2 regions of the Loktanella sp. F6476L genome follow, and region 2 is predicted to be linked to the other one. Evidence: riboswitches for the same ligand, from Rfam matches in the RefSeq annotation. Region 2 holds a riboswitch; the other holds the start of a gene.
What was found. A riboswitch is a leader RNA that binds a small molecule or an ion and turns the genes downstream of it on or off. The one in region 2 is predicted to bind glycine.
Positions count from the first base shown of each region.

Region 1: linked by a shared signal. The riboswitch ahead of MWU61_RS11085 (D-amino acid dehydrogenase) and the one ahead of gcvT (glycine cleavage system aminomethyltransferase GcvT) in region 2 are both predicted to bind glycine.

Region 1 is NZ_JALKAR010000005.1:9,856-13,274, reverse strand. It holds gene MWU61_RS11090 (hydantoinase B/oxoprolinase family protein) at 1-1,921, shown strand, start outside; glycine riboswitch at 2,083-2,175, shown strand; gene MWU61_RS11085 (D-amino acid dehydrogenase) at 2,208-3,419, shown strand, end outside.
Region 2 is NZ_JALKAR010000001.1:604,067-607,485, forward strand. It holds gene MWU61_RS03070 (iron ABC transporter permease) at 1-1,316, shown strand, start outside; tRNA gene MWU61_RS03075 (tRNA-Thr) at 1,344-1,419, shown strand; glycine riboswitch at 1,832-1,917, shown strand; gene gcvT (glycine cleavage system aminomethyltransferase GcvT) at 2,079-3,200, shown strand; gene gcvH (glycine cleavage system protein GcvH) at 3,219-3,419, shown strand, end outside.

The DNA.
Region 1 (3,419 bases), on a different contig from region 2:
GGTGCCGTTTGATACGCCCGCCGCCATGCAAGCCGCGTTCGAGGCAGCACACCAACAACGGTTCGGTTTCACATCGCCAGAACGTGCCATTGTCTTTGATATGATCAGTGCAGAGGCGATTGGTGGCGCGGTCACGCCGCCTGCGCCGGTTGTGTCTGGCGGCACGACGGCGGCCCCGATTGACCATACGCCTGTGGCGTTTGATACGCAGATTGATGTGCCGCTTTATGATCGGACGACGCTTGGTGTCGGCGCAAAAATCCAAGGCCCCGCGATTGTGTTGGAACCCACGGGGACCAACATGATCGAACCCGGTTGGGCCGGTGCAATTGATGATGCTGGCAACCTGATCTTGACCCGTGAAGGGGCCGCACATCGTCCGCCTGCCGCTGGCACAAAGGCCGACCCGATCGTGCTAGAGGTCATGTCGAACCTGTTCATGTCTGTCGCGGATCAGATGGGGGCCACGCTTGCGAATACGTCTTGGTCGGTGAATATCAAGGAACGGCTCGACTTTTCTTGTGCTATTTTCGATGCGAACGGTGATCTGGTCGCGAACGCGCCGCATGTGCCTGTCCATCTTGGGTCAATGTCCGACAGTATTAAAACCGTGATGCGTCTGAACCCTGACGCGGCAGAGGGCGACGCATATATGCTGAATTCGCCCTACAACGGCGGGACGCATTTGCCGGATGTGACGGTTGTGACGCCTGTATTTGTTGATGGGAAAGCCGCGTTCTGGCTCGGGTCGCGCGGGCATCACGCGGATATCGGTGGGCGCACGCCGGGGTCGGGACCGCCTGACAGCACGCATATCGATGATGAAGGTGTGCTGATTGATAACGTGCAGCTTGTGCGCGGCGGGCGGTTGCTGGCGGATGAGGCTGAGGCCGTGCTTGCGTCGGGTAAATACCCGTGCCGTAACATCCCGCAAAACATGGCTGATCTGAAAGCCCAAGTTGCGGCGAACGAGACAGGCCGCCAGGCGCTGCTGAAAGTCTGCGAAACCTATGGACCGGACGTTGTGACCGCCTACATGGGACACGTGCAGGATAACGCTGCCGAATCCGTGCGGCGCGTGATTGATACGCTCGAAGGCGGCTCGTTTGATTACGCGATGGACGAGGGCCAGCACATCAAGGTCAGCGTGACCGTGGATCGCGAAAACCGCCAAGCCACTGTCGATTTCACAGGCACCAGCGCCCAGCATAGCGGCAATTACAACGCGCCGTTTGCGGTTTGTCGGGCCGTGGTGCTGTACGTGTTCCGCACGTTAGTCGGCAGCAATATCCCGCTGAACGAAGGGTGTTTAGAGCCGATCACGATCATTACGCCCGAGGGTACGATGCTGAACCCGAGTTACCCAGCGGCGGTGATCGCGGGCAATACGGAAGTGTCGCAAGCCGCATGCAACGCGCTGTACGGGGCGCTTGGCGTGATGGCCTGTTCGCAGGCGACCATGAACAACTTCATCTGGGGCAACGACGATTTCCAGAACTATGAAACTATCGCGGGCGGGACAGGCGCAGGGCCGGGGTTCGAAGGGTGTGATGCAGTGCAAACCCACATGACGAACACGCTGATGACTGATCCCGAGATTTTAGAGAAACGGTTCCCCGTGCGGCTGGATACCTTTGGGATCAGGGCGGGGTCCGGTGGCGTCGGCGAATATCGGGGTGGCCATGGCGCATTGCGCGAATTGACGTTCCTGGCGGATGTGACCGTGACGACGCTATGTTCGCATCGGGTCGTGCCGCCGTTCGGGGCGAATGGAGGCGGTGATGCTTTACCGGGCGAAAACAGCGCGCGGATGCCGGATGGGAAAGTTGTGCGGCTGAAGGGGAACGACGAGATTGATCTGCCTGCGGGGGCAACGTTCATCTTGAAGTCACCGGGTGGTGGTGGATGGGGCGCAGTGTAAGTTTTTGCAAATTTGCACAAGTTCATGAGTTGAATTCATTTGATCGGAACGAAAGTTTCCGATACGAAACACGCATGACGTCCGCACCGGGAGAGCCGGTTGGGTCCGTCGCCGAAGGAGCAACCGCCCCGGTCACTCTCAGGCAAATGGACCGGTGCAGGGCATAACACGCCGAAGAGAGACCTTAGATGGTCCGCCGAAGGAGCAAGCCCAGATTGGGTGAATCTCTCAGGTCCAAAGACGGCGGGGGCACGACGCGACAGCGTCCAATGGCGGAGATTTTGCCATGCCTCATATTGCGATCCTTGGTGCCGGCATCACTGGTGTCACCACTGCTTATTCCCTTCATAAACGCGGCTTTGACGTCACCGTCTATGACCGACAGCGTTATGCTGCGATGGAAACCAGCTTTGCCAATGGCGGTCAGTTATCTGCGTCGAACGCCGAAGTTTGGAACCAATGGTCCACGGTCCTGAAAGGGATCAAATGGATGTTGCAGGCCGACGCGCCGCTGTCTGTGAACCCGCGTCCGCAGTGGCACAAAATCTCGTGGATGGCGGAATTTCTGGGCAATATCCCGCGCTACAAGGCGAACACCATCGAGACCACCAAGTTGGCCGTTGCCGCTCGCGCCGGGCTGACCGAGATGGCGGATCACACTGGTGTTGATTTCGATTTCAGGCCTGCGGGTATCCTGCATTTTTATAAGACTCAGAAAGACCTAGATCACGCGCGGCGCGTGAATGGATTGCTGGCGCAGGGTGGGCTGACACGCACAGAACTGACACCGGACGAGGTGCTGGCGAAAGAACCTACGCTGCGCGGCGATATCCTTGGCGGGTTCTGGACCGAAAGCGATAGCACGGGCGACATTCATAAATTCACGGTTGGTTTGGCGGATTGGCTGAAGCGGCAAGGGGTGACGTTCAAGCTGGGCCATGCGGTTACGGATGTGCGGTCTGACGCTGATGCGGTGACGATCCGTGCGCAGAGCGAGGATCGTTTTGACGGGGTTGTCGTGACGGCTGGTGTCGGATCACGTGCGATCGCGAAGAAACTGGGCGACCGTGTAAATGTCTATCCTGTGAAGGGCTATTCGATCACGGTGAACCTGCCGGATGCGGTATCGCAGGCCGGTGCGCCGAATGTGTCGCTATTGGATGATAAAGCGAAGATCGTGACATCGCGGCTTGGTGTTGATCGGTTCCGCGTTGCGGGGACGGCCGAATTCAACGGTGAAAACCGCGATATTCGGGCGGATCGGGTAAAACCGTTGACCGAATGGGTCGAAACGCATTTTCCCGATGTCAGCACGGAAAGTGTTGTGCCGTGGGCGGGCCTGCGTCCGATGATGCCAAACATGATGCCGCGTGTGGGTCGTGGGCGGTCTGAACGCGTGTTTTATAACACCGGTCACGGCCACCTTGGTTGGACGTTAAGTGCTGCTACTGCGGACCTGATTGGTGGGACTGTTGCGGATGCGTTTCAGAAGCCACAG
Region 2 (3,419 bases):
TCGATTTCTTGGAGTACGCGGGGCCCGTCCAATCTGCGTTGCGTGACTTGATGGGGTGGGAAAACGCGGCGGACTACGCCTTTCCTGCGATCCGCACGCGATCGTCCGCGGTCATTGTTTTGTCAGCATCGCTCTATCCTTATGTCTACTTGCTGGCGCGCGCCGCATTCCGCGAACAATCGGGGGCAGGGTTTGAAGTTGCCCGCGCCCTGGGCGTTGGTCCTTTGGGGCGGTTTTTCCGCGTAGGCCTGCCGCTTGCGCGCCCGGCGATTGCCGCTGGCGTAGCTGTTGTCATGATGGAGACCGTCAATGATTTCGGCACTGTGGATTATTTTGCCGTGCAAACCCTGACGACTGGGATTTTTACGGTTTGGCTGCAGGGCGGGAACCTTGGCGGAGCGGCGCAACTGGCGACCTGTGTGCTGGGGATGATCGTTTTTCTTGTGACGCTTGAAAAGCTAAGCCGCCGCCGTAGCAAATTCTTCGCCTCGGCCCGTGGTCAGAGGCCAGTGTCGTTAACACAGCTTTCAGGCGGGCAGGGGGCGTTCGCGTTTTCGGTGTGTCTGTTGCCGATCTTGATCGGTTTCGTGTTGCCTGTGTCCGTTTTGACGTCTCATGCGTTGGATGCGGGACAATGGGTAGCGCCGGGATTGCGCAAGGCGTTGCTGCATACTGTCACCGTCGCAGGCTTGGCCGCGATCCTGACAGTCTTGGGCGGTCTGTTCATGGTGTACGGGGTCCGTCTGTCGCGGCGAAAACTGCCACGGTTGCTGATGCCAGTGACGGCGATTGGCTACGCGGCACCGGGGGCTGTGCTGGGGTTGGGCATCTTGGTGCCACTGGCGGCACTGGATAACCGTTTCGCGGACGCGGTGCTGGCGTTGACGGGGCGAGATCCGGGGCTGTTGGTGACGGGAACAGCCGGCGTTTTGGTCATTGCTTACGTTGTGCGATTCTTCGCGATCGCGCAGGGGACAGCTGACGCAGCGTTCGGTCGGGTGTCACCAAGCCTTCCGATGGCTGCACGGTCGCTTGGACAGTCATCAGGCGGCGTTTTGAAACGTATTTATTTGCCCTTGATGCGGGCCTCTGTCGGGTCAGCTTTGCTGTTGGTTTTCGTGGACGCGGTGAAGGAATTACCGGCTACTTTGCTTTTAAGACCCTTTAGTTACGACACTTTGGCGACCCGCGTCCATGCGAAGGCATCGCTCGAAAATATCAGTGAAGCCGCACCCGCAGCACTGATGATTACCTGCGTCGGATTGCTTGCAGTCATTTTTCTTGCGAAAGCGCAAAAAGAGGGGTTGCGGAGGTGAGAATCCTTTTCTAAAAGCAGCCGCAGTGCCCCTATAGCTCAGCTGGTAGAGCAACTGATTTGTAATCAGTAGGTCCGCGGTTCGAGTCCGTGTGGGGGCACCATTTCATCATCCAGTTTTATCCAATGACATCCGGTTAGGCCTTACATACAAAGGTTTTGTCGATATCGTTTGTCCGATGCCGTCCAGCGGCGTTTGATGCGATACCCCCAGTTTGGGGGTGCCATTGGGGGTATCCCGAGTCGGGAAAGTGATGTCTTCAGCGCCAATGTCTATGAAAATAGTGAAAACGGAATAGCATTTCCTGAAAGCTTTCATCTGGCTTGGCATGCGATAGCCACGGGGGCAATCTTATGCAATAAAAGTTTGGTGCTGCGGGTTGGCCGTTCATTTCCCAATTCGATTTCGTGTTTGGTGTGTCAGTCTGTCGTTCGTGAAAACGAGACTTACCACCTCGGCTCAAAATCACCAAAATAACCTCTTGCCTGTTGTCACGGAAAACGTGAAAGTGCCCGCACTTGACGTCGGGAGAACCAGCAAAGTTGGTGCCGAAGGAGCAACCGCCCCGGAAACTCTCAGGCAAACGGACCGACGTTGAGACGAATACTCTGGAGAGTGGCACGCAATGTGCCCGCCGAAGGGATAGCAATCTCAGGCACACGGACAGAGGGGGCATCACAGGCGAAAGCAGTGCTTTCGTGCCAGAGTGGTGCCGTGCGATATCAGCATATCGAGATGGCCGTTATTGATAAGAGGCTTACGATGTCTGATCTATTGCAAACCCCGCTACATCAGTTTCACGAAACGCTTGGCGCCAAGATGGTGCCGTTTGCGGGCTATGCGATGCCTGTTCAATACCCGATGGGCGTCATGCAAGAACATCTGCACACCCGCACCAAAGCTGGATTGTTTGACGTCAGTCATATGGGGCAGGTGATCATTAAGGGGGCGGATTATGCTGCCGCCGCGACGGCCTTAGAGACGTTGATACCTGTCGATGTTCTTGGGTTAGCCCCGGATCGTCAACGTTACGGATTTCTAACGAATGACACGGGCGGGATTATGGATGACCTGATGCTTGCCAATCGGGGTGATCAAATCTTCATGGTCGTGAATGCAGGCTGCAAACGGGATGATATTGCTTACCTCAAGTCCAAGCTAGACGATGTCAGCGTCACCGAAGTTACGGATCGTGCGTTAATTGCATTGCAGGGGCCTGCCGCTGAAACAGTGTTGGCAGCCCTTGATCCAAAGGTCGCGGATATGCGTTTCATGGATGTGATCACGGCGTCGCTGGCAGGTGGGGATTGTTGGGTGTCGCGGTCGGGTTATACCGGTGAAGACGGGTACGAGATTTCAGTTCCCGCCGCACAGGCCGCGACATTGGCGCAAACGCTACTAGCGCATGACGACGTGGCTCCGATTGGGCTTGGTGCGCGAGATAGTCTACGATTGGAAGGCGGGCTTTGCCTTTACGGGCACGATATAAATACGGACACGACCCCGACTGAAGCGGCACTGAACTGGGCCATCCAAAAGGTGCGTCGCAGTGGCGGTGATCGCGCTGGTGGGTTTCCAGGCGCTGACGTCATCTTGGCCCAGCTGGCTGACGGGGCGGACCGCAAACGGGTGGGGTTGCTGCCCGAAGGACGCGCACCGATGCGCGAGGGCGTGCCGCTGTTTGCACATATTGAGGACGAGACGCCGATTGGGGCGATCACATCCGGTGGTTTTGGTCCGACTGTCAGTGGACCTGTGGCGATGGGCTACCTGCCGGTCGCACAGGCTGACCTAGGAACAACCGTCTATGGCGAACTGCGCGGCAAAAGATTGCCACTGACGGTCGCCGCACTTCCTTTCACACCTGCAAATTTCAAACGCTAAACGAACCGGAGAAGATACATGAAATTCACTGAAGAACACGAATGGCTGCGCCCTGAAGGCGATATTGTTGTCGTTGGCATCACCGAACACGCCACGACCCAACTGGGTGATATTGTCTTTGTTGAACTGCCTGATGTCGGGACAACCGTGACCAAAGACGAAGAAATTGTCGTGATCGAAAGCGTCAAAGCCGCGTCCGATATTATGGCTCCGATTGAT